One region of the Cellvibrio fibrivorans genome, then DNA from elsewhere that is predicted to be linked to it. Evidence: predicted binding sites of a transcription regulator. Region 1 holds the regulator's gene; each other region holds the start of a gene.
The links. Region 1 encodes sigma-54, which starts transcription at its own class of promoters, with help from an activator protein. Its sites were predicted from a motif close to TGGCACANNNNTTGCNNT; they were not measured.
Positions count from the first base shown of each region.

Region 2: the regulator sigma-54 is predicted to act here: its motif matches at 2,299-2,316, upstream of J2X05_RS12010 (MSMEG_0572/Sll0783 family nitrogen starvation response protein).
Region 3: the regulator sigma-54 is predicted to act here: its motif matches at 2,442-2,459, upstream of J2X05_RS14195 (PEP-CTERM sorting domain-containing protein).
Region 4: the regulator sigma-54 is predicted to act here: its motif matches at 3,487-3,504, upstream of J2X05_RS08200 (flagellar brake protein).

Region 1 covers NZ_JAVDVX010000008.1:38,865-46,807, reverse strand. The annotation lists gene J2X05_RS18820 (BolA family protein) at 1-254, opposite strand, end outside; gene J2X05_RS18815 (MlaC/ttg2D family ABC transporter substrate-binding protein) at 457-1,080, opposite strand; gene J2X05_RS18810 (KpsF/GutQ family sugar-phosphate isomerase) at 1,385-2,356, shown strand; gene J2X05_RS18805 (KdsC family phosphatase) at 2,373-2,915, shown strand; gene lptC (LPS export ABC transporter periplasmic protein LptC) at 2,919-3,530, shown strand; gene lptA (lipopolysaccharide transport periplasmic protein LptA) at 3,517-4,128, shown strand; gene lptB (LPS export ABC transporter ATP-binding protein) at 4,134-4,859, shown strand; gene J2X05_RS18785 (RNA polymerase factor sigma-54) at 5,063-6,721, shown strand; gene hpf (ribosome hibernation-promoting factor, HPF/YfiA family) at 6,831-7,121, shown strand; gene ptsN (PTS IIA-like nitrogen regulatory protein PtsN) at 7,220-7,672, shown strand; gene rapZ (RNase adapter RapZ) at 7,684-7,943, shown strand, end outside.
Region 2 covers NZ_JAVDVX010000004.1:154,031-161,973, reverse strand. The annotation lists gene J2X05_RS12015 (sigma 54-interacting transcriptional regulator) at 183-2,087, opposite strand; gene J2X05_RS12010 (MSMEG_0572/Sll0783 family nitrogen starvation response protein) at 2,391-2,873, shown strand; gene J2X05_RS12005 (Nit6803 family nitrilase) at 2,933-3,970, shown strand; gene J2X05_RS12000 (MSMEG_0568 family radical SAM protein) at 3,983-5,107, shown strand; gene J2X05_RS11995 (MSMEG_0567/Sll0786 family nitrogen starvation N-acetyltransferase) at 5,082-5,624, shown strand; gene J2X05_RS11990 (sll0787 family AIR synthase-like protein) at 5,635-6,684, shown strand; gene J2X05_RS11985 (MSMEG_0570 family nitrogen starvation response protein) at 6,671-6,958, shown strand; gene J2X05_RS11980 (MSMEG_0569 family flavin-dependent oxidoreductase) at 6,980-7,943, shown strand, end outside.
Region 3 covers NZ_JAVDVX010000005.1:179,532-187,474, forward strand. The annotation lists gene J2X05_RS14190 (TonB-dependent receptor) at 1-1,400, opposite strand, end outside; gene J2X05_RS14195 (PEP-CTERM sorting domain-containing protein) at 1,648-2,289, opposite strand; cobalamin riboswitch at 2,653-2,844, shown strand; gene J2X05_RS14200 (TonB-dependent receptor) at 2,969-4,930, shown strand; gene cobO (cob(I)yrinic acid a,c-diamide adenosyltransferase) at 5,015-5,653, shown strand; gene J2X05_RS14210 (cobyric acid synthase) at 5,683-7,125, shown strand; gene J2X05_RS14215 (substrate-binding periplasmic protein) at 7,241-7,943, shown strand, end outside.
Region 4 covers NZ_JAVDVX010000002.1:771,822-779,764, forward strand. The annotation lists gene gloB (hydroxyacylglutathione hydrolase) at 1-462, shown strand, start outside; gene J2X05_RS08190 (lytic transglycosylase) at 752-2,302, shown strand; gene ttcA (tRNA 2-thiocytidine(32) synthetase TtcA) at 2,376-3,281, opposite strand; gene J2X05_RS08200 (flagellar brake protein) at 3,568-4,383, shown strand; gene J2X05_RS08205 (methyl-accepting chemotaxis protein) at 4,535-6,106, shown strand; gene bioA (adenosylmethionine--8-amino-7-oxononanoate transaminase) at 6,208-7,512, shown strand; gene J2X05_RS08215 (tryptophan--tRNA ligase) at 7,596-7,943, opposite strand, start outside.

The sequences.
Region 1 (7,943 bases):
TACTGCTGTTGTTGCTGTTGCATCCACTGTTCAGGTGTGAAAGATTTAATGTAATCCACCGCGTGGATACTGCGGTCAGCGAATTGCGCACTAAGGGTAGACAGCACCAACTGCTGCTTTTTAACAGGAGTCAGACCTGCAAATGCAGGGCTTACAACAACCAGGCCGATATGGTCGCCCATAACGTCTACAGATTTCACATCGCAATCGGGGATTTGGCTTTCGATCAGCGTTTTGATTTGTTCAGCTTGCATAGATTACTCGATAGGGAAGTCAGGCCAGCTATGCCTGCTACAAAGGCAGACATAATATAGCGATAAGTAAATAAGGCGCGCAGTTTACCGGAATGTCGCCCGTATCGCACCAATAAACCCGCATGCAGAACTCTCTGGGCCAAAAAGCAAAACCCCGGCTCTTGGCCGGGGTTTGATGGTGATTCAATCGGTGCAGGAGCACTTAGGCATCAGCCAACCAATTAGCAATCACTTTGTCGATGTCGCCATTGTACTTTTTGAGACTAGCCTTGAATTGGCCACTGAACGATTGACCCAAATTAACACCATTGAGCACCACATTGATCAGCTTCCACTCACCCGATTTTTCTTTGCGCATGGTGTAATCCAACTTGTGTGAAGCACCTTCTATCGCTACTTCTTGCTTCACGATATGACGGGCAGCATTAACTTCGTTGACACCGGCAATTGTCACCTTGCTATCTGCATAACCCAGTACACCCTTGGCAAGTGACTTTACCATGCCGTCTTTAAAGACTTTTTGAAACGCCTGGCGCTGTGCCGGAGTAGCTTGTTTGTATGCTTTCCCCATCACGGATGCAGAGATAAATGGAAAATTCACTACATCATTGAGTGCCCCCTCAACTTGTGCATAGTAGGCATCGTCAGCAGTTTTTTCAGTGTTTTTTACCTTAACCAAATCAAACAATTTTTGCGCAACGGACTCCACAATCATTTGTGGGGATTGGGTTGCAGCCGCTGCAGGTGCCTGTGCCATAACACTGGTACCAAGCAACATGGTTAAGCCGAAAACAACACCAGAGACTTTGGTGAACAAATTTTTCATCGTAGAACCTTCCATTAATTGATGTGTGGTCATTAAGTCAGAGATGGCCTTATACCGAGACTCAGACAGCGCGAATTCCTTATGGTGCCATTCTTTATAAGTTGCTTATGGATGTGGCGGTTTATTAAACCGGAGACGCGGTGAGCAGGTTTGCGGCGCGCACTATACCATTTACATCTGTGCCACCAAAACTCGCACACGGGAAAAAAGTCACAAACATCCCTCGCCTTGCACAGCCTGCCCGTTATAATGCCCCACCTTGTACTGCCATCACTGGCGTAAACCGTTATTTTGGAAGTGTTTTATGGCTGCTTTTGACTATGTCAGCTCCGCCTTGCGCACCATCCGTCTGGAAGCCGAAGCAGTGACGGCGCTGGGTGCACGTATCGACGGCCAATTTACTGCCGCCTGCGAACTCATTCTTAATTGCGCCGGCCGCGTGATAGTTACGGGCATGGGCAAATCCGGCCATATCGGCAAAAAAATCGCCGCGACGCTCGCTAGCACCGGTACTCCCGCATTTTTTGTACATCCCGGCGAAGCTAGCCATGGTGATTTGGGCATGATTACCAAGAATGATATTGTGCTTGCGATTTCTTACTCGGGCACATCGAGCGAAATTGTCACTCTGCTGCCGCTGCTCAAGCGCGCTGGAATTAAAATCATCAGCATGAGCGCCAATGCACAATCAACCCTTGGCGAAATCGCTGAAGTTAATCTCGATATTAGTGTTGTCTTCGAGGCCTGCCCACTCGACCTAGCACCCACATCCAGCACTACCGCAACCCTGGTAATGGGCGACGCATTGGCGATTGCACTGCTCGAAGCACGCGGTTTTACCGCGGAGGATTTTGCGTTCTCCCACCCCGGGGGCGCGCTTGGGCGCAAACTGCTGTTGCGCGTTGCCGATGTGATGCACAGCGGCGACGACATTCCGCGCGTAGCACCCGATACACCTATGTTGGACGCGCTGATGGTGATGTCAGAAAAAGGCTTTGGCATGACCACGGTGATGGATCAGGGAGGTAATTTGCTCGGCATTTTTACCGACGGTGACTTGCGCCGCAGTATCGACAAAGGTGTGGATATACGTACCGCCAAAGTGGGTGAACTGATGAATACCCAACCCAAAATGCTGCGTGAAAATACGCTGGCCGCTGAAGCGCTCGCATTAATGGAACAAGCAAAAATTAATGTATTACTCATCACCAACGAACAAAAGGCGCTGGTGGGTGTCGTAAAAATCAATGACCTGCTGCGTGCAGGTATTATCTAAAAAACGGAATTACCGCATGAACCCTGAATTGCGCGAACGCGCCGCCCGCATCAAACTCTTATTACTGGATGTGGACGGCGTACTGACCGATGGTCGCCTTTACTTTGGCAACAACGGCGAAGAATTTAAATCCTTTAGCACACTTGATGGTCAGGGCATTAAAACCCTGCAAAAGTCCGGGGTAAAAGTGGGGATCATCACCGGTCGCACCAGCAATCTGGTCGCCCGACGCGCGAGCGATTTGGGTATCAATATCCTGGTACAGGGGCGCGAGGATAAATGGGAGGCATTGCAGGAGATACTGCAGGAGCATCCAGTCGCATTGGATGAAATCGCTTTCATGGGCGATGACTGGCCAGATCTGGGTGTAATGACCCGCGTCGGCCTCGCATTTACCGTCGCCAATGCCCATGTCAGCGTCGCGGCACGTGCCCACTGGCAGAGTCGCGAGCGCGGCGGCGAAGGCGCGGTGCGTGCCGCGTGCGATTTGTTAATGCAAGCCCAAGGGACGTTTGATGCAGCCTTGGCGCCCTATCTCGCGAACAACGGTGAAGACTAGACGATGAACCTGTTGCAGCGCGCTTACCGAATTCACCAGTATGTGCCAGCACCATGGCTAATCGCCTTCGCGCTGGTGATTTGTTTTTTTGCTTTTTCATTGCGCCAGAAAGCAGAACTGGTGGGCTACGAATATGACGCCAGTGGCTTTCCCCAAACTTATATGAAAGCCGTGGAAACTCGCGAATTCGATGCCCAAGGCAAATTGCACTACCAATTATCAACACCGCAAGTCACCCATTACCAGGCAAATCCCGATGGCCCTTCGAATGCGGATTACACCCTGATCGAGCGCCCGGATATGGCGTTTTACGATGCCGAAGCTAATGCTCCCTGGCTGGTCAGTGCCAGCACTGGTCGCAGTGAAGCAAATGGCCAGTTGATCCGCCTGCTCGACAATGTCCTGATTCAGCAACAGACCCCTTCGCAGGGGCTGATCCAAATCACCACCAGTGAGCTACAGGTGCGCGCCAGTGAACAATTCGCGGAAACTGACAAAGCTGTTAATATGCGCAGCGCTAAAGGCCAGATAGACGCAATAGGTATGGATGCTGACCTGGCGCAGAGTCGGCTTCAGTTAAAGTCCCAGGTTAAGGCTGTTTATGATCCCCGTTAAATTCCGTTTTGCCCTCGCTCCATTTGCGCTAGCGATTGCTGCTGTTTTTGTCAGTTATAGCAACACTGCCCTGGCTTTGCCCGGCGACAAAAATGAAACTATTCGCGGTTCGGCGGATAATCTGACCGTCGACCAGAAAAACGGCGTCGCCACCTATACTGGTTCAGTGAAAATCCAGCAGGGCTCACTGGTGATTTCGGCAGACTCTATCGTGATCCACACCAATCCCGACAGCAGTGTTGAAAAAATGATCGCCACCGGCAACCCGGCGCGCTTCCAACAGCAACCGGAAAAGGATCAAGGTGTAGTCACCGCCGCTGCCAAACAAATTACTTATACCCCCAGCAATGAGCATCTTGTGTTGATTGAAGATGCATCGGTCGAGCAAAACGGTGCGGTCATGAGTGGCCCGCATATCGATTACGACTTAGTAAAAGAAGTGATGAAAGCGGCGGGCAGTAATGGTGCATCGGGCAGCGATGGCCAGCGGATCGAAATCGTGATCCCACCCAAGGCGGGCAAAACTGAAACCAGTAACGACCAGCCCGCTGCCGCATCCAGTGCAGCCCAATCCTCATCAACTGAAGCAACCCCTTAACTCATATGCCCAGCCTGCACGCACGCCATCTCGCAAAAAGTTACAAAAAACGTAAAGTCGTTATCGACGTCTCGATTACTGTGGAGAGCGGCCATATCGTCGGCCTGCTCGGCCCCAATGGCGCCGGTAAAACCACCTGCTTTTATATGATTGCCGGCCTGGTGCCCGCCGATAATGGCAATGTATTAATTGACGACCGCGATATTACCCAACTGCCCATCCACGGCCGAGCTCGCGCCGGCATCGGTTACTTGCCACAAGAAGCCTCGATTTTCCGCAAGCTGACCGTCGCCGATAACATCATGGCAATCCTCGAAACCCGCAAGGATCTGGATCGCACCCAGCGCCAGGAAAAGCTCGAATCATTGCTTAATGAATTTCACATCACCCACATCCGCGACAGCCTGGGGATGGCACTTTCAGGGGGCGAACGCCGCCGGGTAGAAATCGCTCGTGCGCTAGCGACCGACCCCAAATTTATTTTGCTCGATGAACCTTTTGCCGGAGTTGACCCCATCTCGGTCAACGATATCAAAGAAATTGTGCGCCATCTTAAGGACCGCGGTATTGGCGTGCTGATTACTGACCACAACGTGCGCGAGACACTGGATATATGTGAGACCGCCTATATTGTAAGCGAAGGCCACATTATTGCCGAGGGCGATGCCGAAACCGTACTCAGCAACAGCAAGGTGCGTGAAGTCTATTTAGGCGAGCATTTCCGTCTGTAAAGGTGGCTAAACCCGTCACCACCAGTGTTACCAACCGCCCGTCAGCAACACCTTCGGCAACACACAAACAACTTGACAAGTAACATTCTTTGATCATTAGGCATAAAGCTTGCTTAAGCTTATTGCTTGCGCGCCAAACCCTGACTAAACTCCACCTATCTGATGTTTTCCATCCTGCGTTATAAGGGTTTGTCGTTCACACAATGAAGCAATCTCTCCAGCTCAAACTCGGTCAGCAGCTGACCATGACTCCGCAACTGCAGCAGGCAATCCGCCTACTGCAACTATCGACATTAGACCTGCAGCAAGAAATCCAGGAAGCGCTTGAATCCAATCCTATGTTGGAAGTGGAGGAAAGCTTCGACAGCCCCAGTAGCACCAATGATTACGAAGGCAGTGAGCTGGATAAAGCGGATTACACTCGCCAGTTAGAGATCGCTGCTGAAGCCGGTACTGACCACGGCACTGACTTTACCGCGAGCGAAAATTTCTCCTCCAGCAGCGCCGACAACTACAGCGAAACCAATAGCTATACCGAAGGCGGTGAAAGCTTCGGTGAAGGTGAGAATTTTGGTGAAAGTGAGAGTTTTGGCGATAGTGATGTGTACGGTGAGGGCGACGGATTTAGTGCGGACGCCGGCGAATGGAGCGATTCCATCCCCAGTGACCTCCCCGTCGACACGAGCTGGGATGATGTTTACCAATCATCATCCAGCAGCAGCTCAAGCAATTACGACAACGAAGACAATGATTTTGAAAGTCGCCGCGCCGCAACTGATTCGCTCTACGACCATCTGATGTGGCAGTTAAACCTGACGCCCATGTCGGATCGCGACCGCGTACTGGCGATGGCAATTATCGATGCGGTGGAACCGAGCGGCATGCTGTCCATCACCATCGAAGAAATTTTTGAAGGTATGCGCAGCGATTTTGAAGAGCTGGAACTCGACGAAGTTGAAGCGGTGCAACACCGCTTGCAACAGTTCGATCCTTGCGGCGTATGCAGTCAAAATCTATCTGAGTGCCTGTTGGTGCAATTGCAACAATTTGATCCGAAAACACCGTTTTTAGACTCGGCAAAATTAATTGCCAAACAATATTTGCCGGTGCTCGGCAGCCGCGATTATCGCCAGCTGATGCGCCGCACCAAATTGAAAGAAGCTGAATTAAGCCAGGCAGTGGCATTAATTCAAAGTTTGAATCCGCGCCCAGGCGATATGATCGCCAATGGCGATACCGAATATGTAGTACCTGATGTATTCGTTGAAAAACGCGATGGCCGCTGGATAGTGGAACTCAATCCGGATATTGCGCCGCGCTTGCGCATTAATTCCGACTACGCCTCTATGGTGAAACGCGCCGACTCCAGCACCGACAACACCTTCCTCAAAGATAATTTGCAGGAGGCGCGCTGGTTCTTAAAAAGTTTGCAAAGCCGCAATGAAACCCTGTTAAAAGTGGCGAGTTGTATTGTGGAAAAACAGCGCGGCTTTTTGGATTATGGTCCTGAAGCGATGAAGCCATTGGTGCTGCACGATATTGCTGAAATTGTTGAGATGCACGAATCGACTATTTCACGTGTCACCACCCAAAAATACATGCACACACCACAGGGTATTTTCGAGCTGAAATACTTTTTCTCCAGCCATGTCAGCACCGACAGTGGTGGCGAATGTTCATCAACTGCAATTCGCGCGATTATCAAAAAATTGGTAAGTGCCGAGAATCCGAAAAAACCGCTCAGCGATAGCAAGATTACCGACCTGCTCGCCGAGCAGGGGATTCAAGTGGCACGCCGTACTATTGCCAAATACCGCGAATCACTCAATATTCCGCCGTCGAATGAACGCAAAACTATTTAGCTATTTAGTTGTATTAGTAGTACCAATAAAGTTCGGATCAAAAAATCACTGATGTAATGCGAGGTTGTGCCAGTCGCAACCGTTTTGTTTCTAGCGAGAGGAAGTATCTATGCAAATAAATATCAGCGGTCGTCATGTAGAAGTTACCGATTCCATGAAAGAGTATGTAACCAGTAAAATTGAGCGCTTAACGCACCACCATGACCGCATCACCAGCACCAACGTTATCCTCTCGGTAGATAAACTTATCCAAAAAGCAGAAGCCACTATCCATGTCAGTGGCAAAGATGTATTCGCTGAAGCTACTCATGAAGATCTGTATGCCGCGATTGATGCACTGGCTGATAAACTTGACCGCCAATTGATTAAACACAAAGAGAAGATGCGCAGCCATCGCTGAGTGCGCGATAGCTCGCCATCGTTAACTGAACCTACGCCGCCATCGCCACCTTGCGATGTCTGCATTATTTATTGAGAGATGCCCAGCATCACCTTGTCATGCAAATTCAATCCCTGATCAGCCCCAGCCGCACCCTCTGCGGCGTCGAAGGGGGCAGCAAGAAACGCGCACTGGAGTTGCTCGCCAACACCATTGCGCAGGATATCCCCGATATTGATGCCGATGAATTGTTCCGCCGCCTGATTGGCCGCGAGCGCCTCGGCTCCACTGGTATTGGCCACGGAATTGCAATCCCCCACTGCCGTATTGAACACTGTAAAGGCACTGTGGGTGCACTGATTACCCTGACCGATCCAATCGACTTCGATGCAATAGATTCGCAACCGGTCGATATTCTGTTCGCGATGCTGGTGCCGGAAGATGCCCACAGCGAACACTTGCAAACCTTGGCAGCACTGGCTGGCGCACTGAACAACGCCGAATACCGCCAGCGCCTGCGCGCCTCCAAAACTAATGAAGCGCTCTATGATGCAGCGCTAACAACCTCGTAAACAGGATTTATATGCATCTGGTGATCGTCAGTGGCTTGTCTGGTTCGGGTAAGAGTACGGCACTCCATGTCCTTGAGGATGTGGGGTTCAACTGTATCGACAACTTGCCCGTCAGCCTGCTACCTGCGTTGGTTGCCCAGATCCAGATCCACAAAGATGACCAACACCGCTTTGCCATTGGTATCGATGTGCGCAATGCCTGGCAAGATCTGGCTATCTTCCCGCAGATGATCAGCACCCTCAAAGAAGCGCATCTGCCCTTCCAGACCCT
Region 2 (7,943 bases), on a different contig from region 1:
GGGCGTCCTGCTAGCCGACCGCACACCTTGCATGTTCGGGCGCGGCTCTGTTTGGCTGAGCTGGTTTAGTTATAGCAGGTGCTAGCGGACTTGGTGGATTTTGTAAGGCGGGCGGTACAGTTTTGCCGCTGGGCTGCAGGCCTCAAAAAGGCGCAAGGCTAGTTAGGAGCCAATGATGCGTGTTATCGCTTCAGGCCCAGCCGTTTTATTCTCGATGCCAGGGTGGTGGGTTTTAGTTTCAGCAAAGCCGCTGCCCCATCATCGCCAAACAATTTCCAATCGCACTGCTCCAATGCTGCAAGCATGTTGCGCTTTACCCGCTCCTGCATTTCGTCATCGCCGATAATGCCTGTCTCACTTGGTAATTCTTTTGCGATGGTCATTTCGGTCGCGGATGCTGTGAGCGGCAGGTCGATGGTGACGCGACCCTGATGCGAAGTGATTGCCGCCCGTTCCATCACATTTTGCAGTTCGCGAATATTGCCCGGCCAGTTGTAAGTCAGCAGGGGTTTGAGATCGCTCTGCCGCAGCTTGCACTCTTTTTTGCTGAACTTTTGGCTCGCCTGCTCAAGAAAGTGAGTGGCAAGCAGAGTGATGTCGTTTCCGCGCTCGCGCAATGGGGGCGAGTGAATAGGGAATACATTCAGGCGAAAATATAAATCCTCGCGGAAGTGATGCGCCTCGGCTTCTTTTTTCAAATCTTTATTGGTGGCGGCGATGATGCGCACATCCACGTTGCGGGTCTTTTCTTCACCCACTCGCTCCAATTGCCCCTCTTGCAGTACACGCAATAATTTACTTTGTAGTTCGAGTGGAATTTCGCCCACTTCATCCAAAAATAAAGTCCCACCGTTGGCCAATTCAAAACGGCCAATGCGGTCGCGCACCGCGCCGGTAAATGCGCCGCGAATGTGGCCAAAAAATTCACTTTCAAATAATTCGTGCGGAATTGCGGCGCAGTTAACCCGAATCATTGGCTTGTCTTTGCGATTGCTGGCATCGTGAATCGCGCGCGCAATTAATTCTTTGCCGGTTCCCGATTCGCCGGTAATTAATACGTTGGCTTCTGTTTGCGCTACTAATTCAATTTGTTGGTGGATGCGTTTGATGGCGGTGCTTTCACCGATAATGCCGTGGTAGCGCTGCTCGATTAAGATTTCCTGTTGCAGGTAGGCGTTTTCATCTTCAAGGCGGGCTTTCAATTCACTCACTTCTTTTAACGCATCGCGCAATTGTTTTTCGGTTTCCATGCGCTGGCTAATATCGCGAAACACCACCACGGCGCCAATAATGCTGCCGCCAGAAATAATCGGGGTGCTGGTGAACTCAACCGGGAAGGGCGTGCCGTCCTGTTTCCAAAATACTTCCTGAATCCCTTCGTGCACCACGCCATCGCGAATGGCGGCATAGATAGGGCAGTCTTCAACCGGATAATGAGTTCCATCGTCGTGGGTGTGATGGTGTACATAGTGAATATTTTGCCCGAGCACATCGCCATCAGTGCGGCCCAGCAAACGTTTCGCGGCGGGGTTGATAAAAGTGCAAAGGCCGTTGGTGTCCACGCAATAAATGCCGTCGCCAACGGATGTGAGCATTAATAAATTATCGCGCTCGCCTTGCTGAAAAATCGATTGCAAATGTTTCCATTCCAGAATGCCGTTGCGGGCGAGGCGATCGGCATCGGCTTTATCGCGCTGGCGCTCTTCAGAATCAATATCTTTAATCGACACCACCAAATATTCGCGCCCTTTAATCACTGTGCGCGACGCCGATAGCTCCACCGGAATATGCATATCGTTTTTTAATCGACAGGGAATGCGTTTGCTTTTGGCGTGACCGCGCTGCAATGCCTCTTGCGTAAAAACGATTAACTGACCCAGTTCGCGTCCGTGGATGTAAGAGATGGGCATTTTCAGAATGTCTTGCCGATCAAACCCCAGCATCTGCGTGGCCGCGATATTGCAGTCGATATATTTGTTTTCCAGCGGGTCGAGCAGCATCAGCGGTTCGGGGCACTGCTCAAACGCGGCATTGCGCATCCAATAGGCGAGGCGGCCCCACTCTTCAGATGAATCAGCATCAAACATGAAGGTTTTCTCTTGGGTGAAGTGGCATATGGTTCTACTCAAGTGCGTAACTCAATGCTACGCACTTGAGTATTACTATGCAATTGCGTTGTGAATTTTTAAGCCCGTGTGTGCTCAGGTTCCTCAGTGCCTATATTTTTTCTGATTTAACTCATTGAATTGATTAAATAAAAAAGTTACATGCTCGCTTTCCGGTGTTTTCTTTCAAAGCTGGTACGCCTATCGCAATAGGGGTAGTACGACTTAACCGAAGTCGCTCAACCCAACCGCGTCTATCGCACTACCAACATTGAGGAAACAGCTATGCCAGTCGTGGATATCCCCCATTATCAAACCGGTGACTTTCTGGTCGATTACGAAGAAAAAGTGTTTGAGGATGTGCAAGCTGAACCCGGCGCAAAAGCGCTACTGACCTTTCATACCGTGGCCTTTGAAGGCTCGATTGGCCTGGTGAATTTGCTGCAAGCCAAACGCATTTTGCGCAAAGGCTTTGAAACCAAAATCCTGTTGTACGGCCCAGGCGTGTTGTTGGGGGTGCAGCGCGGTTTCCCAACACTGGGTGCGGAAGCTTTCCCCGGTCACCTCGCCTACAACGCGCAACTGAAAGCCTTTATGGCAGAAGGTGGCGAGGTCTACGCCTGCCGTTTTGCTTTGCAAGCGCTTTATGGGCAAACCGAAAAAGCCTTGATCGAAGGTATCCGTCCTATCAATCCGCTCGATGTGATGGATCTGCAATTGTTGATGCGACGTGAAAATGCGTTTGTTGTTCACACCTGGACGACCTGATTTTTTTGCTGATGTTTAACCTGTTCTTTCATTAACACTCAACACAATCAGGGTTACCTATGAACAAAGTCGTGGCTGCTGCCGTCCAGTGCAGCCCGGTGCTTTACTCCTGCGCCGGCACTGTAAATAAAATTTGCGAATTAATTGCAGATCTCGGCAAGCAAGGAGTCGAGCTGGCAGTGTTCGCAGAAACTCTGGTGCCTTACTACCCGTATTTTTCATTTATCCAGGCACCCTGCGCGATGGGCGCACAGCATTTGTTGCTGATGCAAGAATCGGTAGAGGTGCCCTCTATTTACACGCAGCAAATTTCTGCCGCTGCCAAAGCAGCAAAGATGGTGGTGTCTGTCGGCATCAACGAGCGCGATGGCGGTTCTATTTACAACGCGCAATTGTTGTTTGATGCCGATGGCGAGCTTGTGCAGCATCGCCGAAAAATTACACCGACGTTTCATGAGCGCATGGTGTGGGGGCAGGGCGATGGCGCTGGTTTGTGCGCAGTAGATACCGCCGTTGGCCGCGTGGGTTCGCTCGCTTGTTGGGAGCATTACAACCCGCTCGCGCGTTACGCGCTTATGGCGGACCGCGAACAAATTCACGTGAGCATGTTTCCCGGCTCATTAGTCGGTGAAATTTTTGCCGAACAAATTGAAGCTACGATTCGCCATCATGCTTTGGAGTCCGGTTGTTTTGTGGTGAATGCCACCGGTTGGTTAACGCCGGAGCAGCAAGCGCAAATTGTTGCTGATACCGGCGGGCCAATCGCTGCAATTAGCGGCGGCTGTTTTACCGCAATTGTTTCGCCAGAAGGAAAATTACTCGGCACGCCCTTGCGCAGCGATTCAGGTGAAGGCGCGTGCATCGCTGAATTGGATTTTAATCTCATCAACAAACGCAAACGCATGATGGATTCCGTGGGGCACTACAGTCGTCCCGAATTATTGAGCTTACTAATCGATAAAACACCAACAAGTCACACCCATCCATTGAAAAAACCCAGCGCAGCGAATGAGAAAAAATCGTCGGATGAAAGCGCTACGGGTTTAATGCTGGTGTCTGCTGTTGCAAATACTCATCTCTCCAGCGCAAGCAATTAGAGGATTCTGGTCATGGCACTGAGCAGTCAGCAATTAACGCAAATCCAAACTCAGGGGTTGCGTTGGGTCGATGAAAAAAATCTTGGCTTAACGCGCGCAGGCGGTGCCGGACCGACGGATCACAAGGCGTTCGATTTTGTGAGCCAGACCAGCATGATTCCCGTGTTTAACGAGCAGGTGAAGCGCTCACCGTTTAGTGCCAAAGCGGATGCGAATCACGAGCAGGTATTGATATTTGAAAACGAAAAATTAATTGCAAAAGCCGCTATGCCGGGGCGTCCGAAATTTTATGAATTAACGACGAGCGACGGTATTCCCTATTGGAAGATCGCCACCTTGCACAGTAAAGATGTGCTCGCGACTACCGTGTTGCAAGAGTGCGTACGCTATCGCAACCGCGATACCTCTTGTCAATTTTGCGCGATTGAAGAGTCGTTAAAAAACGGAAAAACCATCGCGCACAAAACACCAGAACAATTGGCCGAAGTTGCGCGCGCAGCGGTGGAGTTGGATGGCGTAACCCAAATGATTATGACCACCGGCACACCCAAAACATTGGATCGCGGTGCGGCAGTATTAGTCGAATCTGCACGAGCGGTGCGTGCGCTAGTGGATATTCCCATTCAAGCGCAATGCGAGCCGCCCGATGATGATGTGTGGTTTCAGCGATTGAAAGATGCCGGTGTGGACGCACTCGGAATGCATCTTGAAGCGGTGAGCGAACGCGTGCGCAAAAATATTATGCCGGGCAAAGCAACAGTGCCACTCAGCCGTTACATGTCGGCTTTTAAAGCGGCGGTTGCGGTATTTGGGCGCGGCAATGTCAGCACTTATATTCTTGCGGGCTTGGGCGATACCGAGGGTGAAATTATTGCGATGAGCAAACAATTAATTGAGCTCGGTGTATATCCCTTCGTGGTTCCGTTTGTGCCCGTCGCGGGTACGCCGCTGGAGCATCACCCTATGCCGAGTGCAGAAATGCTTGATCGCTTATTTCGCGAACTTGGTCCCGCACTGGTGCGTGCAGGTATTCAATCAGATTCACTTAAAGCAGGTTGCGCGAAGTGCGGTGCCTGCTCATCACTCAAAAGTTACGAACAGGAGGTGGCTCATGGCCCGGCTGCAGTATGCGTTTGATGACCAACAGTTTACCGATTTCCGCTCGCAACATATTCAAGTGAAAGTCGCGGAAAGCTCATGGGAGAAGCAGCGTTATTTTGCACTGCGTAAATCGGTGTTTGCGCAGGAGCAACAAATCCTGCCAGACAACGAACAAGACGGACAGGACTTTCGTGCGATTGCCATTGTTGCACTCGCAACTAACTGTGCAGTGGCCGATGACGTTGTGGGAGCGGTGCGTATTTACCAAGTCGATGATGAACACGACAATCTCTGGTTTGGCGGCCGCTTGTGTGTTGCACGCGCTTATCGCGGTCATCAATCCATCGGCAAAGCCTTGATTAATGAAGCGGTATCGCGCGCAAAAGATTCAGGTTGCACACGTTTTCTCGCCAACGTGCAGCCACAAAATGAAACTTATTTTCGCTCAGTGCATTGGCAAACCCTGGGCACTATTGAAGTGGCGGGGCGACCTCATGTGCGTATGCAAGCTGAGTTGGAGCAATATCCATTTATGCCAAGGCATTTGAGTTGAGGTGATGGTGATGAATAGCCTTGCAACCGTCAAAAACAAAAAATCCGCCTGCAGCAGTTGGGGGCATCACCAACAAAGTGAATTGGATTCGCTGTGCGACGAACTGCGTGCACTTCCAGAAATTTCTGCAAAAACAGCGATAAAAATTGCTGCCAGTTTTTGCGGCGACCAAACCGATTTGACACTTGAACAACGCTACGCAATGCCAGGTGATGATTGCGCTGCATTTAAAACGGCAGAGGGCTTTCAGCTGCTGGCGATGGAAGGCATGTTGCCGGATTTTGTGCGCAATGATCCGCGTTCAGCAGGTTGGTCGTCGGTGATGGTCAATATCAGCGATATAGCCGCAATGGGCGGCAGGCCAACCGCAATCGTCAATGCTTATTGGCATAGCGATGAAGAAGCCAGCGCAATTTTATTAAAACACATGAAGCGCGCCTGCGATGTGTTTGGAATTCATTTTGCGGGTGGCCACAGCAGCATTCAACCAGGTTTTACGCCGCACCTCGCAGTGGCGATTACCGGGCAGGCGAAAAAATTGCTGTCCTGCCATCACATCAAACCCGGTCAGCGTTTATTTATGTTGACGGATTTAACCGGCAGCTGGCACGGCGATTTGCCCTACTGGGGTTGCGTGCAAGGTAAAACACCGGAACAGATTCGCGCGCAGTGGAATGTACCGGCGGAATTGGCAGAGGCGGATTTAGCCGTTGCTGCAAAAGATATTAGCAACGGTGGTTTGCTTGGCACCTTGATCATGATGTTGGAATTAACCGGTTGCGGTGCCCTGTTGGATTTAAGTGCAATCCCGCGCCCTGAAGGGAATTTGTTGCGTTGGCTGCGCGCTTTTCAAAGCTTTGGTTTTTTGCTCGCGGTGGAACCAGAAAAAGTATCGGCTCTGCTGAATTATTTTCAGCACTCACATTTAAGTTGTGCGCCTATTGGGAGCTTCACCAGCGATGGAAAAATCCAACTCGACTACCTCGGCGCCACCGCCGAATTTTGGAATGTTAACCAACAACCACTGACCGCCATGGGAGGCAAGCATGCCCTCGGTTAATTTTAATGTGATCTGGCCCGACGGCGATAAAGTCACTTACTACTCGCCCTCCACCATAGTGCGTGAACATTTAACGGCGGGCAGCGAATACAGTCAGCGCGAATTTGATGAGCGCATTCAGGCTGCGCTCAACGCCGCTTCCGAGCGAGTGTATCAACGCTTTGGTTATTACTGCACTGCCGCCAGCGGTGAGCTGGAAAGAATCCAGTGCAAATTGCAATTTTTACGCGAGCAAGAAATTGCTGGCGATGTACGCGTCTCGCACGTTAATTAAATTATTGTTATAGGAAATAGTATGAACATGGCAGCAAATATTCACTCATCCCCACTGCGCAAACATCACAGCGCGATTGTTATAGGTGCTGGGCAGGCGGGGCTGTCCATGAGCTACTGTCTCTCACAGCAGGGAATCGACAATATTATTTTGGAAAAATCCAGCCAGGTTGCCGATAACTGGCGCAACCAGCGCTGGGATACCTTTTGTCTGGTCACACCCAATTGGCAATGCCAGTTGCCGGGATTTCCCTATCGGGGAAATGATCCGGATGGATTTATGGTAAAGGACGAAATCGTGGACTATTTGGAAAGCTATCGCGCTTTTTTCAATCCACAGATTATTTTTAACAGCCCGGTTATCTCGCTCAGTAAAAATGGCGAATTGTTTACCCTTGTTACGGCTGACACTATTTACACTGCCAATCAGGTGGTAATCGCTTGCGGCAGTTATCACGAGCCGCGTATTCCTACACTCGCCAAAAAAATGCCAGCACATATCGCGCATGTGCATTCCAATTTTTATAAAAACCCCGCCCAACTTCCACCGGGTGAAGTGATGGTAGTGGGCACTGGTCAATCGGGCTGCCAAATCGCTGAAGATTTGCATTTGGCTGGGCGCAAGGTGCATTTGTGCGTTGGCCCAGCGCCGCGCGTCAACCGTCGCTATCGCGGCAGGGATGTGGTGAATTGGCTAGACGATATGGGCTATTACACCACCACATTGGAAACCCATCCCGATGGAAAAAATGCAGTTCACTCCACCAATCACTACGTCACTGGTCGCGATGGTGGCCGCGATTTGAATCTGCGTATTTTTGCCGAGCAAGGCATGAAACTGTACGGCGTGTTAAAAGACACCGATGGTGAGCGCTTATTTTTTAAAGACGATTTAAAACAAAATCTGGATTACGCCGATCAAGTTGCTGCACGCATCGTAAAAAGTATTGAAGAATATATTCAGAAAAATGGCATTGCGGCTCCTG
Region 3 (7,943 bases), on a different contig from region 1:
TGTTCGATGCGCGCTCCTAATTGCACCAGCACATCGCCAAAGTGACGCTCCTCCATCAATGCAATCGCGAGCGTGCTGGTATCGCTGGGCGGTGTGAATGCCTCTTCACCAATCGCCGAAAAATCGGCGTGTTTGTAGTGCACACTCACTGCACCGCGCCAATCCGCGAGTGGATGGTGGAATAAATCGATACGCGCTTCCTGGCTCTCGTTGTTAAACGTCGTTCCAATCGCACCATTTTCAATTTCGCTGTGTTCGTAATCGGTAAAACCAAAACGGGTATTGATTGCGCTGAACCAGTCGTCGTCAAGCGAGAGTTCACTCAGGAATTGCAAGCGGTCCTGTTTTAAATCGGCGTACACATCGACCGCTTCGCCTTCGTGGCCGTGACCGGGAATGCCGTATTGGCGTTCAAGATGGCCGTAGGAGAGACCGACAAAACCTTCATCCAAAATGTAACTGGTGCCCAGGTTAAACCCTTTTGCTTTAGTGGATGAGTTGGCTAAACGATCTTCGTTGTGCTCTGCGTGATTTTCTTCTTCGTGCTCTTCATGGGTTTCGATTTCTGCAGCGCCGGGGATTTTGTAATCGTCTGCTTCACGCCAGAATCCATCCAGATGTAAACCCACATTGGCCACACCGGTATTGCCACTGGCGGCGACAAGTTTGTCATTGGCAACGGAATCGCGCTCCAAGCGCCACTCGCCGTAGGTATCGGTGCCTTGCGGAATGCGATCATCGACAATATTCACCACACCGCCAATCGCACCGCTGCCATAAAACAAAGTGGCAGGGCCGCGCAGGATTTCTATCTGGCGCGCGGTTGAGGCTTCTGTCGCCACGGCGTGGTCGGGGCCAACGCGTGAGGCATCGCCAGCGTCCAATCCATTCTGGGTTATCAAGACGCGCGGACCTTCAAGGCCGCGGATAATCGGGCTGCTCGCCACTGGGCCGTAATAATTGGAGTGCACGCCGACTTCATTTTTTAACGTCTCACCTAACGTAGCTGCCTGGCGGTCGCGCAATTGCTCGCCACCCAGCACAGTCACTGGTTGTGCCGATTCCATATTGGATGCGTGCCAAGGCAGGCCAACCACATTCACCACTTCCATTGCGGTGCTGCTCAGTACCAGCTCGGCTGGTTGATCGCCCTGCGCAAGATGAAAGGTTTTGTGCATAAATGCCGGGGCTTTTACATGTAGCTCGACATCTTTACCGGTTTGGACAGGAAGGCTGAATTCGCCGCGTGCGTTGGTGCGTATCTGCAGGTTGGAGCCCACCACATCCAGACTGGCGTTGGCAATTGGTTGCCCCTGTTCATCGCGCACCACGCCTTGTACTTGCGCCAGTGCCGAATGGCTGGCGGCGACTATCGCTAGACATAGCAAGGACCTCGTCATGTTTTTCTTAGTAACCAACATCTTTCTCTCCACATCCAACAGCAAACAGATTTACCGGTCAGGCCGACCAGCGTTTGAATTTTTGGTGATGTTATACTATAACGTATTTAAGGGCAACAAAGGTGGCGGGGGGAGTTTTTAAGTATTTATTCGGTGGGTAATTTGAGGAAAATGTAAGCTATAAAAACAGCAAAGCCCCATCTTGTGGATGGGGCTTTGTGGGGGGAAAGCTAAACCGCTATTGCTATTAAGCAGCGATTTTTGCTTTTCTGCGTCTCAAGCCAAGACCAAGGGTAGCCAATGCCAAGCCAAGCAGACCGAGAGAGGTAGGCTCAGACACTGGAGTACAAGGAACACCTGGAGTTGGTACGCATTGTTGGTTGCCGCCGTCAACAGTCAGGGTTGCTTTACCCAAAGTGACGTACCAACCTTCTTGATTCAAATCGATATCCATTTTGACTTGCAAGCCAGCATTAACCTGAGCTTGTGCCCAGCTGTATGAAGTCAAATCGATAGAAGTGAAAGCCCAAATATCATTTGCGCCATCCAGATTGCCCATACCTAACCAGCTGCTGCCATCGAACACATAAATCATGTCGATTTCACCTTGCCAGCCTGGAGCAAATTCATCTACGTCGAAGGCAGAAATATCCAAAACGATTGAAGTGAAGGTACCTGCGATAGCAGCGTGGTTCCAACCCCAATCTTCCTGAGCGCCTCTGTAATAGGGTGAGTTGTATTTGTTAGCGTCTTGGTCAACAAAATATTCGGTAGCGGTGTTATTTGCATATTCTTGAACATCTGTAACTGGTACGGCAAAAGCAACAGAAGACAAGAGCGCAGAGCATGCAGTTAATGCCAGCAGTGATTTGGTGAGAAAGTTTGACATAGTAAAGTTCTCCTAAACTTTAGAATTTAAATATACGTCCCGGTGTGTTTTGTTTATTCCCTTAAAAAATATGGGGAACAACATGAACTAGGGAAGAATCAGAAAAGCAATCTTTTTATTATGGTGCTCTAAAAAGGATTGCTGAAAAAGGTAGAGCAAAAAAGAGGCCAATTTATGCTTTGGCTTGGTGCGCAAGGGTTTTGAGGTGAAAGATCAAGCAATAATTATGTGCACTGTAAAACATTTCGACGTTGACGGTTCTATCAGTTATATCGAAATAGACTTTTTAATTATTAATAGTCAGGTGCCAGAGTAGATAAAATCGAGTTGGGTTATTGGCGCTTGACTCGCCCTAAGTAACCTCGTAACTTGCGCGCCCGAGGTGTCTGATGGGCAATTATTCTCTATAACGAGAGCGCCAGGATCAGAGTCAATGGGAAGTCGGTGCGTGTTCGCCAATAGTAAGTAAAGGCGATGCAATCCCGACACTGCCCCCGCAACGGTAAATGCTGCTCGCAGCATGAGTCCGATACCAGCCTCATACACGGAGCAATAGCTCCTTACTTGTTCACGATGTCGCGGAGGGCAACATCGGTGGAAATCTGTGTGTATTTTGGGCTGTACCCATACCTCTTTTTCCGCTTTCCCTCCCTCATCCCTTTTAGGATTGAGGAATCTCATGTTTAGCAAGTCCACTACCCAGTCACGTGCGTTTTTACTCGGTGGCCTCAGTGCTGCCATTGTTTCCATTATCGCTCCAACGACGTTTGCGGCAGAGAAAAAACTTGAAACCGTTTATGTAAGTGCAACACGCAGCGAAACCGCGCAGATGCCGGTTGCGACACAAATTAAAGTTATCACTGAGGAAGAAATTCGCGTAAGTGGTGCAAAGTTATTGTCGGAAGTGTTGCGCACCCAGGCGGGAATCCAGCTCACCGATTCCGACGGTAGCGGCGCGCGCAATGTGACTGCTTCCATGCGCGGATTGTCGGGCACTAATAACGTGTTGGTGTTGGTTGATGGCCGTAAATTAAATAACCCATCATTGGCCGCACCTGCGTTAAATACCGTCTCATTAAAAGATGTAGAGCGCATTGAAATTGTGCAGGGCAGTGCGGGTGTGCTCTATGGCGATCAAGCGGTTGGCGGCGTGATCAATGTCATCACCCGTCGCGCTGTTGCAGGTGAAATCAATGGTTCAGCGAGTGCAACTAGCGGCACTGATAATCTGGAAGATTACACCGCCAGTGTTCGCCAAGGCTTTGAAAATGGTTTGAGTTACAGCGTATCTGCGCAAAAGCGCAATGCGGATAATTATCGCGATAATAACCAATCGGCCTATGAAAATGTGCTGGGTAATTTGCGCTACGATTTTGCAAAAGGCTTTGTGTTCGCTGAAGCGCAAAATATTGATGATGAATTAAATCTCGCTGGTTACTTGTTGGATTCGCAAGCTGCAGTTGATCCGCGCCAAGCGCGTACACTGACTGATTACGCGAACCAGAAAACGGATCTCGCCCGTGTTGGCGGCGGTATTGGTCTGGGCGAACACTGGGAATTATTGGCAGAATTTGCTGACCGCGATGAAGATACTGAATCCTATTACGGATATGGTTCACCAACGCTGGGCAATATGCGCGTAAAAAATTTGACGCCGCGCGTTGTGGGAACCTTGCCGGGCAGCAACGGAAATACCTTGGTAACCATTGGTTATGATCAGGTTGATTCAGAATATACCGTGCCTGATTGGGGCACGAATATTGAGCAAACAATTGATGCATTATATGCGCAAGTGGTTTACCCGCTGACGCAGCAACTAAGTCTGACTGCTGGCGCACGCAGCTCCTCGGTTGAAGATATCAATCATGCAAGCAAAACTCGCCACGACGATGATGTCACCGCGAGTGAGTTGGGTTTAAGTTATCAATTGGATAATGGTTGGCGAGTGTTTGGCCGCTATGCTGATGGTTTCCGTTTTGCCAATGCCGATGAAAATGGATTGGTATTACCGGGTGTAGAATTTTTGGAGGTGCAAACCAGCCGCTCTGGTGAGTTGGGTACAGAGTGGCGCGGTGAGCGTGCCGCTGTGCAATGGTCTCTATATCGCATGGATCTCGATAACGAGCTCATTTATGATGCTGTTATTGCAAATACCAATTCATGGAATGGACATGGTGCTAACGTGAATTTGGATTCATCGCGTCGCCAAGGCGTTGCAATTGATGGGCAACTCACTTTGAGTGATGAGGTTAGCCTGCGGGCAAATTACACCTATACCGATGCCGAACTCACCAGCGGTAGCTTTCCCGGTAATAAAGTGCCTTACGTAGCCGAAAACCGCGCAAATATCGCCGTTGTTTTCACTCCAGTGGAGCAGTTAATTGTGTATTTGGATTCAAGTTACACAGGTGCGCGCTATCGCTCGGGTGATGATGCGAATGCTTGGGCTAAAGTAGATCCACTGGTATTGTTCAATTTGAATGTGACTTGGGAATACCAAGGCGTTGAAGTGACGGGGCGCATTAAAAACCTGACTAACGAACGTTACGCTGGCCTTCAAGGTGTTTCGCCAACGGCAGGTTATTACCAATATCCACAACCGGAGCGCAATTACGAAGCAAGCATCACCTATCGTTTTTAATCAATCCTGAGTATGGTGGGTGGAGCGCAAGCGATACCCACCAATCATCAAAAATCAAAAACCAATAGATCAAAGAGAGTTGCCATGACCGACGACCATAGCCAGAGCGATGAAAAAGCCAAGCGCCACCAAGAGCGCATGCAACAGCGCAAAGAAATTGTCGATGCGGCAATCGCACGCGCCGACGAAGAGCGCGGTGTGGTGATTGTATTAACCGGCGATGGCAAAGGGAAAAGCTCGTCGGGTTTTGGTACTGCTCTGCGCTGCCTTGGCCACGGCTACAAAGTCGCCATAGTGCAATTTATTAAAGGCACTTGGGAATGCGGTGAAAAAAACTTTTTAACCGAAAGCATTTTTCGCGGCGCCAGCCCACAACTCGAATATTTTGTGATGGGCACCGGCTTTACCTGGGAAACCCAAAGTGCTGAGCAAGATAAAGAAGCCGCTGAAAAAGTCTGGGCTGAATGTGAACATGTATTTCGCGATCCCGATATTCATTTAGTTCTGCTCGATGAGCTGACCTACATGCTCAATTACAAATATCTCGATAAAGAAAAGGTGGTCGCAGCAATTCAAAATCGTCCACGCAATCAAAACGTGATTATTACCGGGCGCGGCGCTAAAAAATATCTGGAAGATTTGGCCGATACGTTTAGCGAAGTGAAATCTGTCAAGCATGCGTTTAACGCGGGTGTGAAAGCGCAGAAGGGGATTGAGTGGTAAGTCTCGCTAAAAAAAATGCTAAAACCTTAATGATACAAGGCACCACCTCTGATGCGGGTAAAACCACTTTGGTCGCTGCCCTCTGCCGTATTTTAAAAAATCGCGGCATTTCGGTTGTGCCTTTCAAGCCGCAAAATATGGCTCTCAATTCTGCTGTCACTGTTGATGGCGGCGAGATTGGCCGGGCACAAGCGCTGCAAGCACAGGCGGCTGGTTTGCAGCCCCATACGGATATGAATCCCATCCTGATTAAACCCACCAGCGATACACGTGCACAAATTATTGTGCAGGGGCGCGCAATTACTGATATGGATGCGGCGGTGTATCACGATTACAAAACCCAGGCGATGGGTTTTGTGTTGGGCTCTTATGCGCGTTTGCAACACGAGTATGATGTGATTTTGGTTGAGGGGGCGGGTAGCCCCGCTGAAATTAATTTGCGCGACCGCGATATCGCCAATATGGGTTTTGCTGAGGCAGTGGATTGCCCAGTTATTTTAATTGCGGATATTGATCGCGGTGGTGTGTTTGCGCATTTGATTGGCACCCTGGAATTATTGAGCGAGTCTGAGCGCAAGCGGGTGATTGGATTTGTTATCAATCGATTTCGCGGCGATATAGGTTTGTTGCAGTCGGGTCTGGACTGGCTGGAGCAAAAAACCGGTAAGCCAGTGTTGGGTGTGATTCCCTATCTTCAGGGTTTATATCTGGATGCAGAAGATGCACTGACTCAGGATGCGCAAAAGCAAGATGCAAAATGTCGTGTGGCGGTTTTGGCGCTACCGCGTATTTCCAATCATACCGATTTTGATCCGCTGCGCTTGCATCCGCAAATTCATTTCCAATGGGTGGGCCCGAATCAAACTATTCCGCCGTGTGATTTATTAATTATTCCCGGTAGTAAGAATACCCGCGCGGATTTGCAATTTTTGTATGAGCAGGGTTGGAATGTCCAGATCCAAAAGCACCTGCGCTACGGTGGAAAATTAATCGGCATTTGTGGTGGTTTCCAAATGCTGGGTGAGGTGATCCACGATCCACACGGATTGGAATCTACTCCGGGAAGTTCGCATGGGTTAGGGTTGTTTGCGCTGCAGACAACTCTGGAGCCGCATAAAGTATTGCAGCAGCGCACTGGATTTTTGTGGAATAAAAACAGCGCAGTTTATGGCTATGAAATTCATTGTGGTATTAGCCATGGTGCAGCACTTAATTTACCCGCGTGTTATTTGCAGGGTGCACAAGGTTTGGAACCTGAAGGCGCAGTGAGTAGTGATGGGCTTATTCTGGGAACTTATATTCATGGTTTGTTTGATGAGCCCGAGGCATTGGCTGAAATATTAGCCTGGGTGGGTTTAGCGAATGCGCAAGCACTGGATATCAACCATCAACGTGAAATATCTATCGAACGTTTGGCTATGGCTACCGAGAACGCCTTAATACCTGAATTCTTCCAGCAGTTTTGCGGCTAACTAGTATCTACTCTAGACCTGATTCGGCAGAAATTCGTTTTATGCCTATACTTTTCCTGTTTTCCCCATAAGACTGATTATCCCATATGGCAAAGGCAACTTAAGGAGCGCCTTTATGCGGTTGATTCTGCTGATAATAATGTTCTGTAGTGGCAACGGGTTGGCGCAAGTTGATGGCGCAGCAGAGGCTGAGTCCGCAATGGAAAATCATGCTGTCAATCTGGCAACCAATATTTCATCTGCGTTTACATCCGATTTACCTTCAGGCAACACACAAAATTTATTACCGCATCTGCAATGCATTTTTAAACAAATGCAGCGGGACTACAGCGTGCATGTAATACCCTGGCGCCGTGCGTATCAGGATGTAAAAAGTAATCGTATCGATGGTTTCTTCACTGCAGTTCCGATGCGTCAGGTTGATCCCTATGCCGTCTTATCATCGCCACTTGTATTGGAAAGCTGGTATTGGTTTTGGCGCGTCGATACCATTGCCCCTGAATCCTGGCGTGAAGGTTATAAACTGGGCTCAATATTAGGTAGCCAACAGGAAACCTGGTTGGGTGAGGCGGGTTATAAAGTGGATATGAGCGCGAATAATTTACCGCAATTAATCAAATTGTTACAAAGCAAGCGTATTGATGTCATTCTGGCTGACCGCGAACACTTTGTGCAGGCAGCCAAAGAATTAAAAATTGACGCCAATAATTTCCAGTCCCGTTTTTTTCGCTATGTTCCATTGGGTGTTTATTTCAACGAGCAATTCCTCAATCATAATCCAGATTTTTTAGCCCGTTTTAATCAGCTGATTACCGGTT
Region 4 (7,943 bases), on a different contig from region 1:
CATACTTGGGAACATATTGCCTATTTCTCGTCTTCATGGAATGAAATATCACCTCCGCTACTATTTTGCGGTGACGCACTTTTTGCAGGTGGTTGCGGAAGACGATTTGATGGCACTGCTGAAATTATGTGGAATTCCTTGCAAAAACTTGCAGCGCTTCCTGACGACACCCAAATTTATTGCGCCCACGAATATACCCAAGCCAATCTGGCATTTGCCGTCGCGGTAGAGCCTGATAACCAGGAACTTTGCGCCCGCTTTGAGCAGGTCAAACAGACCCGAGCGCAAGGCGGTATCACCCTGCCCTCGAATATTTTGCTGGAAAAACGAACAAATCCGTTTTTGCGCTGTCAACACCCTGGCATCAAAATCTTCATTGAAAACGAAATGCACCAAATACCGGAAACATCAGCAGAGATATTTGGTGCTCTGCGTCTAATCAAAGACACTTGGCCCAATTGAAAAACGCTTTGCCAAACTAAATAGGATAAGCACCGCAAACAAATTCCCGATCAGCTCTCAAGCAGGTTGTGACCGGCTGCCCTTATTCCGAATTAGGCGTTGACCCATGCGACGCCTGCACCTAGAATCCGAGATCCACAGCCCCAGGGAGGGCGAAGGTAATCACTAAATAGCCGTTATTTGGCGAATTAATAGGATGAAAATCCTAAGACGCAAGAATAAAGAAGGCCAAAATCAACCGGATTTTCCAACCCTTCGGGGTGGAAAAGCAACCCTGACAAGTGACCCTATGAACCATCAAAACCGCTCCCCGCTGTTGCTACTCATCTGCTTTGCCTGGATTATTGCGTTGGCTGGCTGTAGCACCTTGAAAAAGACCGATGAACCCGTTGCTGATACCAGCACCACAGAACCCGCCACTCCACCCGAAGAATCCGAACTGGGTGCAAAACTCCGAGAACACACCGGTGATTACGGCAATCTCTGGGAAGAAATTGCAGATGGGTATAGCTTTCCCGAAATCAGTGATGCCAAGGTCAACAAAAATCTGCGCTGGCTTTCCAACAATCAGCGCTACCTTGATCGAGTAACAGAACAAAGCAAACCCTACCTCTATTATGTTGCGAATGAACTGCGTGAAAACGGATTACCAATGGAACTGGCGCTCCTTCCCATCGTTGAAAGTGCTTATGACCCTTTTGCCTCATCACCCAGCAAGGCTCTTGGCGTTTGGCAGTTTATGCCACAGACCGGGCGCAATTTCGGACTCAAGCAAAACCATTGGTATGACGGTCGTCGCGATATAGTTGCTTCCACCGATGCCGCCGTACGCTACCTTAAACGTCTGAATACCATGTTTAATGGCGATTGGCTGTTGACCATCGCCGCTTACAACGCAGGTGAAGGCACCATTCGCCGCGCGATTGAAAAAAACCGCAAACAAGGCAAGGGGACAGATTTCTGGTCGCTGCCGTTATCGCAACAAACCCAATCCTATGTTCCGCAATTGCTCGCGCTCTCCAAGGTGATAGCTAACCCCGAAAAATATGATCTGGAGCTGGGTGAAATTTCCAATAACCCTTACTTCACCACTGTGAACGTGAGCGCACCAATTGACCTTGCCCAAGCGGCACGCATGGCGGAGATTGACCCTAAAGAGCTGCGCAATCTCAATGCGGGCTACAACAAATGGATCACTGATCCCACTGGTCCGCACCAACTTCTTGTGCCTGTTGCCGATGCCGCGCAATTTACTCTGAACCTCGACAAGCTTCCCAAAATCGCCACCATGCAAGTAGCTGGCGATTACAAAGTAAAATCCGGTGATACTCTTGGTGCAATCGCCAAACGTTTTGGAACCAGTGTTGCTGCAATTCAATCCGCTAATAATCTCAAATCATCACAATTAAAAGTTGGCCAAAGTTTAAGCATTCCCGGCCAGTCGCCGATGAGCTCGCCCTATGCAATCCAAGCAGAACAAGAGATAGCCCAGCGCTCACAAAAAAATACCGGCACCTACTACACCATCGAATCGGGCGACAGTTTTTGGACCATCGCCAGAAAACACGATACCAGCGTTAAGAATTTGCTGAAGTGGAATGAATTACCGGCTAACGCAAAATTAAAACCGGGACAAAAATTATTAGTGGTCAATAAAACTGCTACCCAACCTGCAGATAACAAAATCACTTATCAAATTAAAAGCGGCGATACCCTACACAAAATTGCCAGCAAATTTGATGTATCCAAAAAAGATATTTTGAACTGGAATAAAGTGAAAGATGAAAGCTACATTCATCCAGGTCAAGAATTAACGATTTATCTCACCGCCAAAAATTAATTTTTATTAATTTACAATGAAAAAAGGCCTGATTTTTCAATCAGGCCTTTTTCACGGATATCGCTAACTTTTCTCAATGAATATCCAACACATCAACATACTGAACCGAATTGTCAGTAAGGGGTGCCAGCGACAATATGCTGCAAGAATCCGTGCCGGAATCATCAACAGATGCATCTTTGTTGGTTTTCAGATTTACAAAATCAAATAAATTCAAATCTGCCAACTGCGATGGTTGCACATTGCGGATTGCGGAAAAAATCGTTTCGGTACGGCCAGGAAATTGGCGCTCCCACTGTTGCAACATATCCTTCACCACTTGGCGCTGCAAATTTTCCTGCGACCCGCAAAGGTTGCACGGAATAATGGGAAAACCTTTCAATTCGGCAAAGTGCGCAATGTCCTCTTCGGCACAATAGCTCAGCGGGCGAATGACGATATTGCGCTTGTCATCCGCCAATAATTTGGGCGGCATGGCTTTTAATTTGCCACCGAAAAACATATTCAAAAATAGGGTTTCGATAATATCGTCGCGGTGATGGCCAAGCGCGATTTTGGTCGCGCCTATCTCATCGGCAAAACCATAGAGCGTACCGCGGCGCAAACGCGAACAGAGTCCGCAGGTAGTCTTGCCTTCCGGAATCACTTCTTTGACGATGCTGTAGGTATCGCGCTCGATGATATGGTAAGGCACACCCACCTGCTCAAGATAGGCAGGCAGAACGTGCTCAGGGAAACCCGGTTGTTTCTGGTCCATATTGACCGCAACCAGCTCAAACGAAATGGGCGCAGTCTTTTGCAGACTCATCAAGATATCCAGCATCGTGTATGAATCCTTACCACCTGATAGGCACACCATCACCTTGTCGCCATCTTCGATCATGTTGTAATCGACTATCGCTGAACCGGTCAAGCGGCGCAGACGCTTTTGCAGCTTGTTAAATTCAAGGCGATCTTTGCGTTCGTGTAACTCTTTCATGGACTCATAACTCGTGCGGGAGGGTAGATCAAACGGCGACTGGGTCGGCGAGCGGCGCATTGTACGGATTTTGCGCGCAAGTTGAAATCAATCACCGGAACGCGGCAAGGCATTGCCGGTCTATAATTCCGGAATTGCAGGCTAAATGGTTGAAACAGCAGCAAGCCCCGCCCGCACACCTTATCAAACTGGCATCTCAAGTATCTGGCATAGGGCTTGCTCTTACCCCTATCAAACCCCGCTGAAATTAACTCCGGGGGAGAATCTTTGCCGCGAGGAGGTAGTAATGTCGTTTCTCGATAAACTGTTCAAGAAAAGTTTTCGCTCTTCTGTCACACACCAGACCCCAGAGCTAAAAAATCCGCTTACGGAGCAGGACGGCATATCTCCGGAGAGTCATATTCCCGACCAGTATCTCCCACTCTGGGAGCTGCTAAAACAACGACAACTGCTGGAGGTAAAAATCACAGGCGCCAGCCGCGTTTATCAAAGTATGATCCTGGCAATTGATGTTGAGCGCGGCCTATTATGGCTGGACGATCTGTTTCCCCAACAGCATATATTGGACGCGGGTGACGAGATCACTTTGCGCCATCACCGCAATGGCGAGCAACTTGTCATTCGTGCACATATTGTCGCCATGGGTTCAACATATAATGCTTCTGGCTTTGCAATCACCCTGCCCGAATTCGTCTACTACATGCCCAGACGCAGCTCCCCGCGTTATATCATCGGCCACCAATCACCGCTCTCAGTAAAAATTCGTACCCTCGGGCAGGAGCCAAGCTATGGCACCCTGCAAGATATTTCCACAGGCGGCCTGCGCCTGATAATAGCAGGCAACATGCTTCCCTACTTGCGCCATGGCGCGCTCTTGCCTATGTGCGAAGTCGATATCAACGATGAATTACAGATCCGCTGCCGCGCGCGTATCTGCGCCTTTCGTATCGGCCGTAGCCCTTATCGCCACACTCAAATTAGTGTCGAGTTTATCGATATGGAGGAAGAGACGCGCACCGCTCTCGCCCGATTTCTGCGCGAATCGCAACTCGTCCATGGCAAACTCTACGCTCCCCAGTCAACCAACACCCGAGCCGCCTGAAAACTAAATGGCTATAAGGCAACTAGAGATTCGCCAATTTTGGACTAGGCTTGAAAAACCAAGATAGATGATCTGCTCGTGAGTTTTTTGCAATTTGACAAAAACAGGGCACGAAAGATCAAGTTTTTGTCGATATTTCAGGAATTCACTCATGCGCAATAATGGTCATGTAACCGGCAGGGAAGTACACCTTTCCAACCACGAAGAAATCGTCTCCTCCTCTAACCTGCGCGGCGATATCGAATTTTGCAACGAAACGTTTTGCCGCATTTCCGGCTACAGCAGTGAAGAATTGCTCAACCAACCGCACAACATTTTGCGCCACCCGCAAATGCCGCCAGCGGCATTCGGTATGCTCTGGACAGCATTAAAAGCCGGTAAGCCCTGGATGGGGATAGTTAAAAACCGCTGCAAAAATGGTGACCATTATTGGGTCGATGCCTATATCACCCCACTGCGCGAAAAGGGTCAGGTGTATGGCTATGAATCCGTGCGCGCCAAAGCAGACCCCAATCTGGTTCGCCGTGCGGAATATGTCTATGAACGCTTGAACCAAGGTAAACCACCCTATTCGTCCTGGGAAAAATTTTGGAGTGACTTTGGCGGTAGCACCCTCATTGCACTGACAAGCTGGATATTGTTACTTGTCGCTACCGGCATGTTCGCTTCGCTTTCAATCACCTCAGTCATAGCTACTGCCGTAATCGCAGTTATCATCGGCGGCACTGCGCAAGTGCTGCAACAAAACCGTATTGCACAGGCATTACAAGAGGCCCGCAACACCATCAACGATCCTTTTGCCGCTTATATTTACACCGGTCGCTGCGATGCTATGGGTGAAATTGAACTGGCGCAACACGCCATAAAATCGCGCTTGCGTACTGCACTCGGGCGCTTTGGTGAGTCAGCCAAAGAGCTGCAACACAAAGCAGGGGCAGCTCATCATCACGCGCGCAAAACCTACGAAGGTATGAGCGCCCAGCAACAAGAGACCGCGGGTGTTGCCACCGCAATGCAGCAAATGGCGTTGGCGGTGCAAGAGGTCGCAAGCGGCGCAAACCAAACATCGATGGCGACCGGAGCGGCGATTGGAGAAGTGGACAAAGGCAATCTTGTTATTGAAGGTGCCCGCCACGCAATTGATGATTTATCAAAAACCGTTGGCAACCTCGGTAGTGTGCTCAATAAATTGAGCGAAGACAGTAGCAAAATTGCCAATGTGGTTGATGTGATTCGCGGGATCGCCGAACAAACCAACCTACTTGCACTGAACGCAGCAATTGAAGCCGCGCGTGCAGGTGAACAGGGGCGGGGCTTTGCGGTAGTGGCCGATGAAGTGCGCTCGCTGGCGCAGAGAACGCAAGAATCCACCGGTGACATCCAACAAATCATCGGCAACCTGGGCAAAGCCACTGAAGACGCCAGTCTCAACATGAAAAATTGTTTAGATCTAGCCGATCGCAGCGTGCATGAAATGAGCAATGTCCGTACTGCGCTGGATTCGATTTCTCACTCAGTCAACACGATTGACCAGATGTCCCACCAAATTGCCACAGCGGCAGAAGAACAATCTTCTATGGCATTGGAAATTGAACGCAACACTCAATCGATTGCGCGCATTTCCGATCAAACACAACAAGAGATCAGTATTGCTGACGGGCTGAATAGCGAAATGGATAAACTCTCGCATAAACAACTGGATTTGATCATCAGATTTAATTAATACCCAGCCTAATAAATGAAATTGATTCAGCTTTTTGCAAAAAATTTCGTTAAGCTTGGGCAAGGCAGATAATTATTTTGTGCGAATGATGTGGAATTCCCATGATATACACCCAAGAAATTGCCAACCATGATTTGCTGCGTTTAGACCGCGCCCATGTGTGGCACCCCTACACCTCGTTTACCCAACCGGGCATGATCACAGCAGTGAGCCATGCGCAAGGCGTGGAATTACATTTGGCCGACGGTCGAGTGTTAATCGATGGCATGTCCTCTTGGTGGAGCACATTGCATGGCTACAATCATCCAGTATTAAATCAGGCAGTCATTGATCAACTGGGCAAAATGGCGCATGTGATGTTTGCCGGCGTCACTCACGAGTCCGCGGTAAAACTCGCCACTACCCTCGCCAAAATCACCCCAGAGGGTTTGAACAAAGTTTTCTTTTCAGATTCAGGTTCAGTCGCCGTCGAAGTTGCGCTCAAAATGGCAATTCAATATTGGCATTCACAGGGCCAAGCGCAGCGCACCATGTTTTTGACCTTGAAACGCGGATACCACGGCGATACTTTTGGCGCTATGTCAGTATGCGACCCGCAATCGGGAATGCACCACTTGTTTCATCATGCACTCTCACATCATTTGTTTGCCGAAGCTCCACCCTGCGGTTTTGATGATCCATTCCAAGAATCACACATCGCAAAATTTGCACAGATGATCCAGCAGCATCGCCAAAAAATTGCAGCAGTAATTCTCGAACCCATTGTCCAGGGCGCTGGCGGCATGCGTTTTTATTCACCGGATTATTTGCGCCGCGTGCGCGAACTCTGCGATAAAAACGAAATTTTGTTGATCGTCGATGAGATTGCCACCGGTTTTGGTCGTACGGGAAAATTATTTGCGTGTGAACACGCGGGCATCAGCCCGGATATTTTATGCATCGGCAAAGCGCTCACCGCTGGCTATATCACCCTCGCAGCGACACTCTGCAACGATAAAATCAGTAACGGTATCTGCAAGGGCGAGAACGGCATTTTTATGCACGGCCCCACCTATATGGCCAACCCACTCGCCTGCGCTGTTGCCAACGCCAGTATCGATTTATTACTCAACTCCGATTGGCAAACGACCGTTGCCAATATCGGCCAACAAATGCGCGCAGAATTAGCGCCCTGCAAGGATTTTTCCTACGTTAGCGATGTGCGCGTACTGGGTGCGATTGGCGTGGTCGAGCTGGAGAATGCGGTGGACACCAGCAAGTTAATGCCAATGTTTGTAGAGTTGGGCGTATGGATAAGACCATTCGGCAATGTTATTTATTTAATGCCCCCGTTTATTATCAGCAAAGATCAATTAAGCAAATTGACTTCGGCAGTATTAAAAGTGGTGGCGACACTAACCAAGTAATTATCACCACAATAACACTAACAACACAATAAAAAATCCCCGCCGTTTACACGTGCGGGGATTTTTTATTGCACAAAATACAATTATTTTATTTTGCGAATCCCAACAGCCTCGCGCACTTTTTCCAGCAACGGCTGACTGTAAGCTCGCGCTTTTGCGGCGCCTTTTTGCAGCACTTCTTCAATATGGACGGGGTTTGCCAAAAGCGATTCATACTTATCACGCGCCTCCGCTAACTGACCATTGATCAATTCAAACAATTGGCGTTTTGCTTCGCCCCAGGCAATACCTTCTGCAAACTGTTGGCGCAACTGCGCAGTTTGTTCTGGTGTCGCGAATGCCTGCCAGATTTGAAATACCGGGGAAGTATCAGGATCTTTTGCCTGACCTGGTTCAAGTAAATTGGTAAGGATTTTATTAATCGATTTTTT